One region of the Paenibacillus sp. ICGEB2008 genome, then DNA from elsewhere that is predicted to be linked to it. Evidence: riboswitches for the same ligand, from Rfam matches in the RefSeq annotation. Region 1 holds a riboswitch; each other region holds the start of a gene.
The links. Region 1 has a riboswitch for cyclic di-AMP ahead of C400_RS0112900 (C40 family peptidase). Riboswitches for the same ligand answer to the same signal wherever they lie in the genome.

Region 1 (4,209 bases):
ACTTGCTGCTGTTCCGACGAAAATAATCATGTAAGCAGCGGGATTATTGACCAGATTGACGACTGGCGCGCCCTTCAGGATCATCCCGACGACCAGTGACAAAAGCCCGAGCACAAGTCCAATAATGGTTGTAATTTGCATGATACACCTCATCCATGAGAATAGATTTTGAATCCTTTCATGCCGCATGGGTCGTCCTTGCCCCAAGCGCGTCATTATGAGACGGATTATAGTATTTATCGACAAAACTCTCTTTTTTGTTAAGGGCGAATTTCCGGTATAATAAAGTGATTATGTATTGAATCGCTGAACCACTGGAGGAAATAGCATGGGAGTAAAGCATGGGCGCGAGTATGAACAAATTTTGAACGATTTGACAGAGGCTGTGGGACGCATTCCAGATAGCTATGAATTTTTTGAAATGGAAGCAGAAGATTGGGACAGGCTGGACCCAGCGGGGTGCCAGGAAGTCAATGAGGCTTTGGCAGAAGACTTATTTTATGCACTGGGCACAGAACCTATAATCACTGTAGGCAGCGGTGTTGTGATTTATGAGCCGGAGCAGCACCGGATCTATGTACTCATCGGGGATGAGGAGCTGACGTCGGTCCCATTGATTTGATGGCCGTCTTATGGATTTATCAACGGGGCCGTGGTAATATGTACACCAATATATCGTAGTTTTGGCCGCATTTAAGCGGCTAAAAGGCTTCCGTATAAACGGGGAGGAGTTCGTAACATGCCTTTTACACAAGAAGAGATTGAAGCACATCTGGAGAAGCTGGAGGGCTGGGAACTGGAGGAAGGACGTTGGATCGTTCGGAAATATAATTTTTCCAGTTTTATGAAAGGAATTGCCTTCGTGGATGAAGTTGCCGCTATATCTGAGGCATTTAATCACCATCCATTTATTACGATTGATTACAAGACCGTGACTCTGCGTTTGACCTCCTGGGACGATGGCGGTATTATGGCCGTAGATATTAAGGAAGCCCAACAATATAATGAAGCTTTCGAAAAAATGCGCAGCAGTCATTGAGTTTGTAATGATCTGTCGTATATATGAAGAGCGCCTTCGTTATACAACATCGCGGTTGTATAGTGAAGGCGCTCTTATTTATAGAACCCGATTCTGTTGTTCAGGACGATATACCATACAATGGAACGGCTTTCTGCCATCTGGAGTCTGGCGTTCATAGGTATCCGTCAGCTCAAATCCAGCTGCCTTGTAGGCTCGGATAGCCCGCTGATTCCAAGTGAGAACCTCTAGGTCAATTTCATTCTGCGGATGACGTCGTCTGGCTTCCTCGGCAATGGCCCGGACAAAATCGGAGCCTGTGCCATGTCCGCATCTTTCGGGATGCATTCCAAGACCCAGCCGGGTCACACCGACCATAGGGAAATATTGAGCAAATCCCGTCAGCTCATTCTCTTCGTCCAGGACCGCAACATATTGCTCTTGGCGAAGCGTGGGACTTCCAAATTCGACTTCAAGTGCCTTCATTTGTTCCCAGGGAAGCCAGCCGTATATGTTGTAGGGGGGATCATAGCGCCACTCACAGATTTCAGCCGCTTGATGCTCGTCCATCGGTACGATCCGGTAGTTGGATATTGAGGCCGGCACTTTTCCATTCCTCCTTATGCAGGTACTTCAATCATTAACCACAGATTGTAGACAAGTTGTAGGAGAATGGCAAGCGTGTTTATTTCGTACCTAAGTCGGGTATACATTCAATAAGAAGGATTTACTGCTCATATGCTCCCCCAGCGGTGACGGTAAAACCGACGATGTTCGCTAAAATTGAAACCTTTTGAGGTGTCAGTTCGTCAGTAATGATAATCATTGCTGATGTAGTGGACATAAAAAACCGCAATTCGATTCCGGCCAGAATCAAATTGCGGCTAGGGTTAGCTTGCTGTGCGGTAGTTATTCTACGTTGTCGTCATCAGGAATATCTGAAGCTACAGAATGGTAAGCGTCTGTGCTCATAATTCTTTTTGCACCGACATAACGGTTAGCGTAATAATTTTCGTTCAGTGAGCTAACTACTACACCACGTGAAGTCGAGGAGTGGGCGAATTTCCCTTCACCTACGAAGATACCTACATGGGAAACGCCTCTTCCTGTGGTGTTGAAGAACACCAGGTCGCCTGGTCTCATTTCATCGCGGGATACAGAAGAACCCATTTTGAATTGTGATCCAGATTGATGCGGCAGTTTAATTCCCAGTTTGTTGAATACATACATTGTGAAGCCGGAGCAATCGAATCCCTCGAGTGTAGTGCCTCCGCTTCTGTAGTTCGTTCCTTTGGCATCTTGGATGACCTGGTCCATCTTAGAGTCTGCAAATGCACTGCTGCCACCGAATGTAAAAGATGTAAAGGCAATGGCGAGACCCATGGCTGCGATCGTTAGCTTCTTCTTCAAAAAAAATATACCCCTTCCAATGCCTGCGAGGTTAGCTTAAGGATTCGGTAGAAGGTTCCCCTATGACCACTCTGTTGCGAGATCAATTCACCCAAACTGGTTCCCCCGCTTCCTAGGTGCCAGGAATTAGGCTTAACTTAAGATGTGCACCTTGGAGAGCAGTATTCACGACAACGATGTTTTTAAGATAAAGGTTACAATAAAGATTACAAAGTTGTTACTATCAGTTCACTGCGATTATTGTAACAAAGACAGCAGGCTTTGGCAAATGTTTCATCGCAAAAAGTTACAAAAAAAATCTGTTCCTAACGCTCCAGGAACAGATTCTGTTAACAGTATTCAGTTATGTGCTGTTTGCACGGGAAAGAAAAAAGTTTTTTCGACAGCTGAAAATACAGGAGAGAGCATATTGTGAGAGGTTAGCCTCTGCTGGAGATATCGATGTGCCATAGCCGATACTGCGAACTGATATGCCACAGCCTGACCAGACTGGTAACAAAATGATACGATTGCTGGAGAATCAGTGCCAACATACCCGTCCAAATCATCGCCACGGTGCCAAATAGACCGAAAACTAGCAACACACAAGTACCGAGCAACAGGGATACACCAACAGCCGGAAGAAGCTGGCGAAAGAAGGCGAGCAGGGAGGATAGTATGGTGTGACCACTGACAGTGCCCAACTGCATATACAGGATGCACTGCCGAATGACCCAACCGTAAGCTATCCACCCCATGGCATAGGGCAACAAATGTAGCAGGTAAGAGGAAGATTGCAACGTTCCTACTACAATAGGATAGAGTCTCGGTACCACCCAAAAGGCGGGAAGCAGCAGCAAACCCAACTCGATGATGTAATACAATAGCGATGACATACCGTGGCGTTTCATCCCCTTGAAGAAGGACAGGCTTTGCGGTTCAGACGCATCGGTATGCAGGCTTTGATATATGCCAGCTCTAATGAAGGGAGTGATTAGTATGCGCAGTACGGTCGCCCCTAGTAATATCCACAAGTACACATGTACTTCCCGGCTGTCCATCAAGGCGATCTGGCCCTCCATCCAAAACAAGGTCTTTCCCAGTTCGTTTTGGCTCTGATCAGGATAACGTAGCAGCAGCGGGATAACGGCAGACTGTACCAGCCTATAGAGAAATACTCCCCACAGCAGACGATACAGAAATAAAATGATAACGATATAAAAGCGTATGCGTACCAGCGCCCAGCCTTCTTTTATAACAGTCCGCATCTATAGACACCTCACCATGACAGACTTCCAAGCAGTGTCTCCAACAGCTTGGTTACACTTACACTCCAACGGGTTTGTTGTTTTTCATCCAATTCAGCCTTCAGGCTATTATTAATATGCTTGTTCTCCAGTGCAATAGTGTATAGAGGATCTACAGTCACATAGGACACGGGGGAAGCGCTTTTGAGTCGGAAAGTTGTACTTTTGCCCGCACCATCCCATGCCTTGAATATCGTTGAGCCATCCTTGAAGGTAAATTGAACAGGTATTTTGGGATAATCTGCTCCTTTTTTGCTGAGCGTCACGACTGCTTCGTATCCATTCTCCAGCTTGTGGTTCATGATGCGATCGACTGAAAAGTCCGCCATCTGGCCGTCATATACATATTGTTCAAAATAGTGGCTCCATGATCGTCCGGTCACTCTCTCCACGACATGTTGAAAATCCTGTGAGGTCGGATGCTTGAATCGATAAGTCTGGACGTAGGTCCGCATAATCCGGTCCATTTTTTTCATACCCACCTGACGCTCAATA
Region 2 (4,209 bases), on a different contig from region 1:
TCATCACCAATCGCAACAATGCCGCAATCGAAATTACGTATGCCGAGTGACCGCAACGCATCCTCATCTGTAGCGTCCGCCACGACAGTATGTGTCAGAATCTCACTCATACTGTCCACAACATCCTCATTCCGATCAATGCCCAGCACCTCGCACCCCATATCCACCAATTGCAAAGCCAGGCTTGAGCCAAACCGTCCCAAGCCAATGACTACAAACTGCTGCGTTTTCATATCTACTCGAAAACTCCCTTACCCTATAATTATTTTACCTTCTGGATGACGATACAATTCCTTACCCTTTTTCGGTCCCAGTGCATAAGCTAGCGTGAGTGGACCCAGCCTGCCTGCAAACATCGTCAGAGTAATCACCAGCTTGCCTACAACTGTCAAATCAGGTGTAAGCCCCATGGACAGTCCTACCGTACCAAAGGCAGACACCGTCTCGAACAAGATCATCAGAAAATGATGATCTTCGGTTGCGGACAGAATCATCGTCACCCCAATCACGAACAGCAACCCCAGCAAGGTAATAGTCAAAGCCTTATAAATGCGTGCCTGCGCAAGTCGGTACCGGAACAGCACAATGTCTTCCCGTCCCCGCAGCATCGAAAACACCGCTCCAATGAGCAGAGCAAATGTAGTGGTCTTAATCCCGCCTCCAGTGGAGCCAGGCGAAGCCCCAATAAACATGAGTATGATGATAAAAAACTGCGTAGCCTGCCGCAAGCCTGCAATGTCCAGCGTGTTGGCACCTGCGGTGCGAGGGGTAACGGACTGGAATAAAGAACCCAGCAGTTTACCACCCCAATCAAGCGAGCCAAGCGTCTTCGGATTCGTAAACTCAAATACAAAAATGACAAGCGTCCCGACGACAATCAGAGCAGCTGTCATGCTGAGTACCACCTTGGTATGCAAGGACAGTCTCTTACGCTTGCGATAATCTGCCAGGTCAGACATCACTACAAAACCAATACCACCCGAAATAATGAGAAACATGGCTGTAAAATTAACAATCGGATCATATACATAACCTGTCAGGCTACGAAATTCACCGAACAAATCAAAACCAGCGTTATTAAACATGGAAATGGCATGCCAGATTCCAAAATAAATCGCCCTGCCGACAGGCATATCAAATGACCAGCGAATCGAAAAAATAGCTGCACATACGCCCTCAATCATCAGCGAGTACCATAGCACCTTGCGGATCAATCCGACAATTCCTTCGACAGAGGTCTGATTCATCGCTTCTTGCAAAATAAGGCGCTCCCGCAAGGAAATCCGACGCTTGAACACCAGCGCGATCAAGGTAGCCATAGTCATAAAGCCAAGTCCGCCAATCTGAATCAGCGCAACGATGACAATTTGACCAAAGGTTGTAAAAAAGAGCCCTGTATCCTTAACGACAAGCCCAGTTACACAGGTCGCGGAAGCGGCAGTAAACAAAGCGTCTATAAACGCAAGTGGTTTTCCTGTTGTATTAGAAATGGGCAGCATTAACAATAAACTACCTATTAGAATGATAATGGCAAAGCCTGCAACGAATATTTGCGGTGGAGAAAGCCGAAGCCAGCTTGCATTGGGATTCATTTATTCATCACTTCTCCTCCTTGGTGAACTATGAGCATGGAGATCGCTCAGCTCATAAAATCACCAATTCTTTTCAGTTTCTTTTATAAATCAGAAAAGTATCCGCAAAGCGGGATACTTTTGCCTTTCAATACTCACTACACTTTATACGTAACTACCTCATGGAACGTTTGATGACTTTAAGGCGGGCAGCAGCGAAGCGGTCCATTTGAATCTGGAGAAGCGATAGCGCTCGCCTTTGACTCTGAATTTTACCCGTATCAAGGTCTAGAAAATCAAAAAAAATTCAGTGGCAACAGCGATTGGAAGATCAAATGGAACGCGCAGCGTCCTTAACTCAGCAAACTTTTATTCACACTTATACACACAAAAAAAGACACCGGAAAACCGAGTGCCTGACTTGGTTCCTGCCCACAGCCTACGAGGTTAGCTGACGGATTCGGGCAGCACAGTATGCCCTATTTACACTTCCGGTCCATCAGGATCGGCTGTAAAATTCACCCCAGTAACATGGTTCCCCCGTTTTCTCACAGAAATTCGGCTTAAATGTATGTCATTACCCATATATTTCATAGGCATTGCCTCAAGATTATAATCCTTCTCTATCCAGATCACAAAACCGATTTCGCCGAAAAAACGTGAAATTGGCTTTAATTTGCGATTGGGCATCGCTTAATCACAGCTTATCTAATTTTATTAAAACTTTAAAGTGCTTTCACTCTGTTTTCATGAATATCGCTGGTCTGTTGGCGGGAACCTGTGCAGTATGATATCTTTAATGGATGTTCTTATTTACAGATTAAGGAGGAAACTCATGAATCCTATCGGGAAACCGGTCGTGCTCACGGCCAACTTCAAAAAATTAGGCTTGCTGGGCGGGGTTGGCCTGATTTGCTTTTTTATCTTTCAATTGCTTATTCCCTCGCTTAGCAATCCAAGTCCGGAATCATTGATGAATGCAAAGGTCATCAGCAAACAAGAAGCGATCGTACACGCATTGGACTTCGCCCGTTCTGAGCTGGGCTATACGGAATCACAGCCAGAGAAGCCTGTCGTGACCTATCAGGCTGAAACAGATTTGTACGGTTATTTATCCAGAGAAAAACTGCTTCAAGCGTACGATCGTACATGGAAAAAAAATTATCCTTATGAAACCTTTCGGGTTGATTTGCCTGACTCCTCAGCGAAGGGCAAGCTGCAAATTCATGTGGATTTATCCACTGGGAAGGTCGTTAGCTTTAAGCGGATCACCTCCAGCACCAATTACACACAGGCTGATGTTTCTACAGATGAACAAGCACGAAGCAAGCTTGTACGTATAGCTGAGGGCGACATGACGCTTGAAGCTAAGGAACAGGCTGCAGCAAAATGGATCAAACGCTTTGGCTTTAATCCATCGGAATTGAAGCTTGCGACCACTGAGGGGGAAGGTGGATTAAAATATACCGTGGACGAAAAGAAAATCGGCGCCTCGGTCCTTACGCTGGCTTTTACCTTTGAAGATGGGGATGTTCGCTCATTTACCCAAAGCTTTTCAGCCCCTTCGTCTTATACCGACTATGTTAAAAATCAAACATACTGGGCGAATTGGATGACTTATGCGGGTTATGCCCTATTTAGCTTTGTCCTGGGTGTACTTGCCATTGTGTATGCGTCACTCACCCGACGACATACTTCATTTGTACGCGGTATTGTTCTGTCCATTGTTTATTTTATTGCTAGTATAGCTGGGACCATGAACATGCTGCCTTTATTACAGGCTGAAGCAGGCAGTAAGGGCATGCTTATATTTCTTATGGTATTCCAGGTCGGTGTTACCTTCTTCATGGCTGTAGCTCTCTACTTCTCCTTGGTTGGTGGTGACGGCCTTATGCGTCAGGTTGGACTCAATGCATGGCCACGGGCCAAAGAGCCCGGCTACGGGCTGTATGTGCTTCGCAGTATGTATGTCGGTTACTTGTGGGCCTTCATTTTACTCGGCGTACAATCCATTTTGTTCTTTGTACTGGAGCGTACATTTAATACGTTCTCCACTACAGACGCCACGCAATCCCCTTACAATATGGCTTATCCATGGCTACTACCGATTATGGCCTGGATGGCAGGTATTGGAGAGGAGACTGTTTACCGTCTATTTGGTATTCCGATGGTAAAAAAAATAGTCAAAAATACGTTTGTTGCTTGTCTGATTACTACGCTTATTTGGGCACTGGGACATACGCTTTATCCAATCTATCCAGTGATTTCAAGACCTATTGAGCTGACTTTTCTTGGTTTGCTGTTTAGCTTCGTGTTCCTGCGTTACGGCTTTATCGCTGCCATGTTCAGCCACGTTATTTTTGACAGCATATTAATGGGGCTTAGTGTGATCAGTTTGGGAGACACCGTGAATGTGAGCGCCGGTTTATTCTGGATCTTACTTCCGGCTATTGTAGGCTACATCATTTACTGGTTTAGTCCTAAAAAACCTAATCGAATCATGTTTGAACCCGTGAAAAAGAGGAGCCGTATTCTACGACTCCTCCTCCCGAAGGGCAGCTATAATCTGACGAGCAAGTTTATCCCCAATAGAGAGAGGCCGGAAGTCTTCGACGCTGGCCTCTCTTATTTTTTTGAG
Region 3 (4,209 bases), on a different contig from region 1:
TGATCGCTTTATCCCGCTGGATGTCCTCAACGCGAAACGTGACATCACCGCCGTACGATTTCCGAACGACCAAGTCTCCTAAACTCATCACACTGTATCACCCCTCCTATATCGTATGGGTGAATGCACAGTTTGGTTCCAATTTAGGATATTCCAGCCTCTAACAGCACGGCGCTGAGACGCGCAAATTCCTCGATACTCAGCGTTTCCCCTCGACGGGAAGGCTCAATACCAGCTTGTTGCAACAGCGGCTCCAGCGTGTCCCTGTTCTCTTTAGTGAAGAAGCGGCTTTTTAGGTTATTTGAAATGGTTTTACGACGTTGGGCAAAGGCGGCATGAACCACTTCAAAGAAATGCTTCTCGTTCACCACTTCCACCGGAGGAACTTCTCGTACACGCAGCCGAATAACTGCCGAATCAACATTCGGCTGAGGAATAAATACTGTATTCGGCACCGTACAGACTAACTCAGGCTCGCTGTAATATTGCACGGCTATGCTTAAGCTGCCGTAATCCTTCGTACCAGGAGACGCAGCCATGCGCTCAGCCACCTCCTTTTGAATCATAACGACGATATTCTCCAAAGGAAGCTTGTCCTCCAGTAGACGCATCAGAATCGGTGTAGTGACGTAATACGGCAGATTAGCGACGACACTCACTTTGCTCACGTCTGCAAAATCGACTGCGAACACCTCACGCAAATCCAGCTTCAATACGTCTCCATGACGAACCTTTACGTGATTGTAAGGGGCCAGCACTTCTTCAAGAATGGGCAGCAGCCGCTGATCAATCTCGACAGCGGTAACTGCCTTAGCCGATTGCGCCAATTTTTCAGTCAAAGCTCCAATCCCCGGACCGATCTCAAGCGCACCCTTTGTATCATCCAAACCGGCAGCATTTACGATCTTGCTCAGAATATTTTGATCAATCAAAAAGTTTTGTCCCAAGCTCTTTTTGAACGAAAAACCGTGCTTTTGAATAATTTCCTTCGTACGCCGCGGTGTTGCTATATCTTGAATCCCTGTCATACGGATATCACAATCCTTCACTTTCGATTTGTGCCAGCGCACTGGCAAATTCCTCACGGCTGATCTGAAATACAGAGAGCCGCTTATGTAGCTGCTTTCCGTTACAATAGCCAATACCCAGTACATTCCCCAAGGCCATACGGCGTGCAGCAGCATTGGGATGGGTAATAAGTCCAGCGTCAATCAGGTCCGCCCATTCAATCAGCGGTTCGGCACCTTCCACTGTCGTATGTACCCGCGCGAGAGCGTGTCTGATGGCTTCCGGCGAGGCATTCTCTACGCCAATATCCCCTTTGCGCGTCGCCTCTGCCTCAGGTATAAAAGCCTGCTTGCAGCCGGGTACCTTGGAGGCGATGATTTTACGGATACGCTCCCCTGCATGATCGGGATCAGTTAAAATAATGACCCCCCGCCGTTCCTGCGCCAATGCAATTTTCCGCAGCGTCATTTTATTAATGGCTGAACCGCCAGTTTCTATCGTATCTGCTTCGACAGCACGGCGAATGGCTACCGTATCATCCCGGCCTTCCACCACGATCACTTCCTTGATCATCTTCGTTTCCCTCCACTGCTACACAGCAACATATATTTATCTTTCCCTGCTTTTGAAAACAAAATAAGAAGAGGGTATCCTCTTCTTAGCATGGCATAACTATGTTGTTAATACTATCGCATTGTCCTCAACATACACAACCTGTTTTAGTTGATTTCCGGCTTTACAGGTCCGATAACATATACGGTTTTACCGTGCTTACGACCAAATTGGTTGGCCCGGCTCAAACTCTCATAATACACATCGATTTTGTGGCCTTTAATCGCGCCACCGGTATCCTCCGCACGGCGGAAGCCCACCCCTTCAATATACACCCACCACCCGATTGGAATTACACTCGGATCGACAGCGATGGTGCGTCCTTCCGTGACACGTGTGCCGGAGGCGGTACGTGTACCGATACCTGGCTCCTGTGCGGAATACGCCGTCATGGAGACGTTTTGTAAAACTTTTTTATAATTAAAATTAATACCTGCTTTACGGACAGCACTGCCCGAACTAACCTTTGTAGCCTTAACTGCATCTTTAGGGCCGATGGAAGCAGCTAGAACGACCGGTTTTTTCTTCGTTCCTACCGCAATTACCTTATCCACACGATTCTGTGCGACTTCCTTGTTGACCAGCTGTTTGGATACCAATTTTCCATCATGGTATACCTTTTGAACATGCTGGACTACCACACCCGATTTGCCACTTTGAATGACTCGATTATCGCCTTTATAGAGACTTGGATCTGCCGTTTTGATGACCTGATAAGGCACTTGTTTTTTCTGTTCGACCTGCTGTTTCTTCACACGGACGATTTTTATGTCCATGTTAGCTGAAACAGAGGCATCCAACGCAGGGTAAACTTTATCCGTTGATGATAATTTATAGCCCGAAGTGCGAATGGCACCCTCTACTGTATTTTCTGTTGTGTACAGCTTTTTCGTCTTATTGCCTGAGGATACTTTAACCTGATTGGCACGTTTAATGACTACGCGATCCCCATCCTGTACTGCTCCATTTAGCGGCATGGAAATTGTATCATGCGGCTGAAGTGAAATAGAATGCTCATTGAGCAAATCTTGGAGCTTGGATTCCCGGGTTTCTACTGCAGATGCCTTACCATCGATGACAAAAAAGACTTGTTTTTTAGATTGCGTGTACATCAGAATTGAAATCATAATCGTTAGTGCGATTAGAAAAATAGCAACCAAAGCAGCCTGGCGCACATTCTCTTGCTTCCAACGTAATACGTAAGACATGCTGGATGAGCGTGACTCATGGGTCTCCTCTTTTCGGAAAATGCCCATTTCCTCCGTCCTCCTTACATAGCCCGCCGTCTGGAGTAAGACATAGTTGATCGTTGACGTGACTATAACAGATTTTCTACAAGACAAGCCCGTACTGCGACTGTCCTGCACCATGTACCCGTCTTCGCGGCATGCTGTCCTCCCCTGTTTAACCACAGTATGATGACAGATTTTCTTTTATTCACAACAAAAAAAGCCAAAGAAAGAGACTAGAGAGCTCTTTCGTGGCTTCCGACATGTGTGAATATGCGGGAAAACTCATGCACGAGATGGCTTCTCTCTTGTTACGCTTACGGGGTTAGCTGTCGGGTTCGGACGTAGAGAGTCGCCCTAGCTTAGGTCAACCGCTCATGGCGGTCGCCTTCACATTCACCCCGAAGACCCAGAAAGAAATCGAAATACGGCTTCTCTACCTGTTCATCCCATTCGGGAAATGAATTTCGGTTGAGCCGGCTGCTGAAGAGACATTCTCTCTTGCACATACGCCGGACGTACTGTAAGCCATATCGGTTCCCCCGTTCCCTGCAAAAGGGACTCAGCGAGACTGGTTCATGAAATGATTTGTTGATGTTTACACTCAACAACAATTCACTGAAAAGATGATATCCTGTTTACATGCATGTTGTAAAGCAGGTTTCAAGTACATTTTTTAAAATATTCGGTTAAAAAATTGTAATATTCTTGAGTTTCCTGCAACAAAATCATAATTAGCTCCGTCTATCTCTTTATTTTGATTGATTTCTTCGCTTTTTCACTGAATGTCAAATCGTTCCAAAGCATTTTGGGTCGTAATGGATACCAATTCCTCCACCGTAATTCCCTTAATTTGGGCGGCTGCCTCTGCCACCAATCTCACATGGGCCGACTCATTTCGCTTCCCGCGAAACGGATGAGGCGTCAAGTATGGCGCGTCCGTTTCAATCAGCAGACGATCCAGCGGAACCTGGGCCAGTACCTCTTTTGGCTGCTTGGCATTTTTGAACGTTATGGGCCCGCCAAAGGAAAGGTGAAAGCCCATATCCAGCACCATTTTAGCGGTCTCCCAGCTCCCAGAAAAGGAGTGCATGACTCCGCCAATCTCGCTCGCCTTTTCCTCACGTAAAATTCTCACAATATCTTCATGTGCATCCCGGTTATGGATAACAATTGGCATGTTGAGCTCACGTGCCAGACCAATTTGGTTTCGAAGCACCCGCTGCTGTACATCCTTTGGTGATGTATCCCAATAGTAATCCAGACCGATCTCTCCGATCGCTACAACCTTTTTATGACTGCATAACGATGCAATCCATTCTAAATCCCCCTCCTGCATTGTAATAGCATCCTGCGGATG

Region 2: it holds a riboswitch for cyclic di-AMP, as region 1 does, so the genes downstream of both, C400_RS0113555 (TrkH family potassium uptake protein) here and C400_RS0112900 (C40 family peptidase) in region 1, are expected to answer to the same signal.
Region 3: it holds a riboswitch for cyclic di-AMP, as region 1 does, so the genes downstream of both, C400_RS0111465 (3D domain-containing protein) here and C400_RS0112900 (C40 family peptidase) in region 1, are expected to answer to the same signal.

Annotation. Positions count from the first base shown of each region.
Region 1 covers NZ_AMQU01000013.1:15,198-19,406, forward strand. Annotated here, with positions in the region: gene motA (flagellar motor stator protein MotA) at 1-141, opposite strand, end outside; gene C400_RS0112885 (hypothetical protein) at 329-622, shown strand; gene C400_RS0112890 (4a-hydroxytetrahydrobiopterin dehydratase) at 740-1,039, shown strand; gene C400_RS0112895 (GNAT family N-acetyltransferase) at 1,118-1,624, opposite strand; gene C400_RS0112900 (C40 family peptidase) at 1,928-2,428, opposite strand; cyclic di-AMP (ydaO/yuaA leader) riboswitch at 2,434-2,571, opposite strand; gene C400_RS0112910 (hypothetical protein) at 2,848-3,675, opposite strand; gene C400_RS0112915 (M1 family metallopeptidase) at 3,687-4,209, opposite strand, start outside.
Region 2 covers NZ_AMQU01000014.1:90,272-94,480, reverse strand. Annotated here, with positions in the region: gene C400_RS0113560 (potassium channel family protein) at 1-233, opposite strand, end outside; gene C400_RS0113555 (TrkH family potassium uptake protein) at 252-1,592, opposite strand; cyclic di-AMP (ydaO/yuaA leader) riboswitch at 1,993-2,145, opposite strand; partial or broken gene C400_RS28585 (CPBP family intramembrane glutamic endopeptidase) at 2,407-4,136, shown strand; gene uvrC (excinuclease ABC subunit UvrC) at 4,105-4,209, opposite strand, start outside.
Region 3 covers NZ_AMQU01000010.1:79,967-84,175, forward strand. Annotated here, with positions in the region: gene yabG (sporulation peptidase YabG) at 1-88, opposite strand, end outside; gene rsmA (16S rRNA (adenine(1518)-N(6)/adenine(1519)-N(6))-dimethyltransferase RsmA) at 144-1,028, opposite strand; gene rnmV (ribonuclease M5) at 1,036-1,581, opposite strand; gene C400_RS0111465 (3D domain-containing protein) at 1,728-2,876, opposite strand; cyclic di-AMP (ydaO/yuaA leader) riboswitch at 3,148-3,427, opposite strand; gene C400_RS0111470 (TatD family hydrolase) at 3,628-4,209, opposite strand, start outside.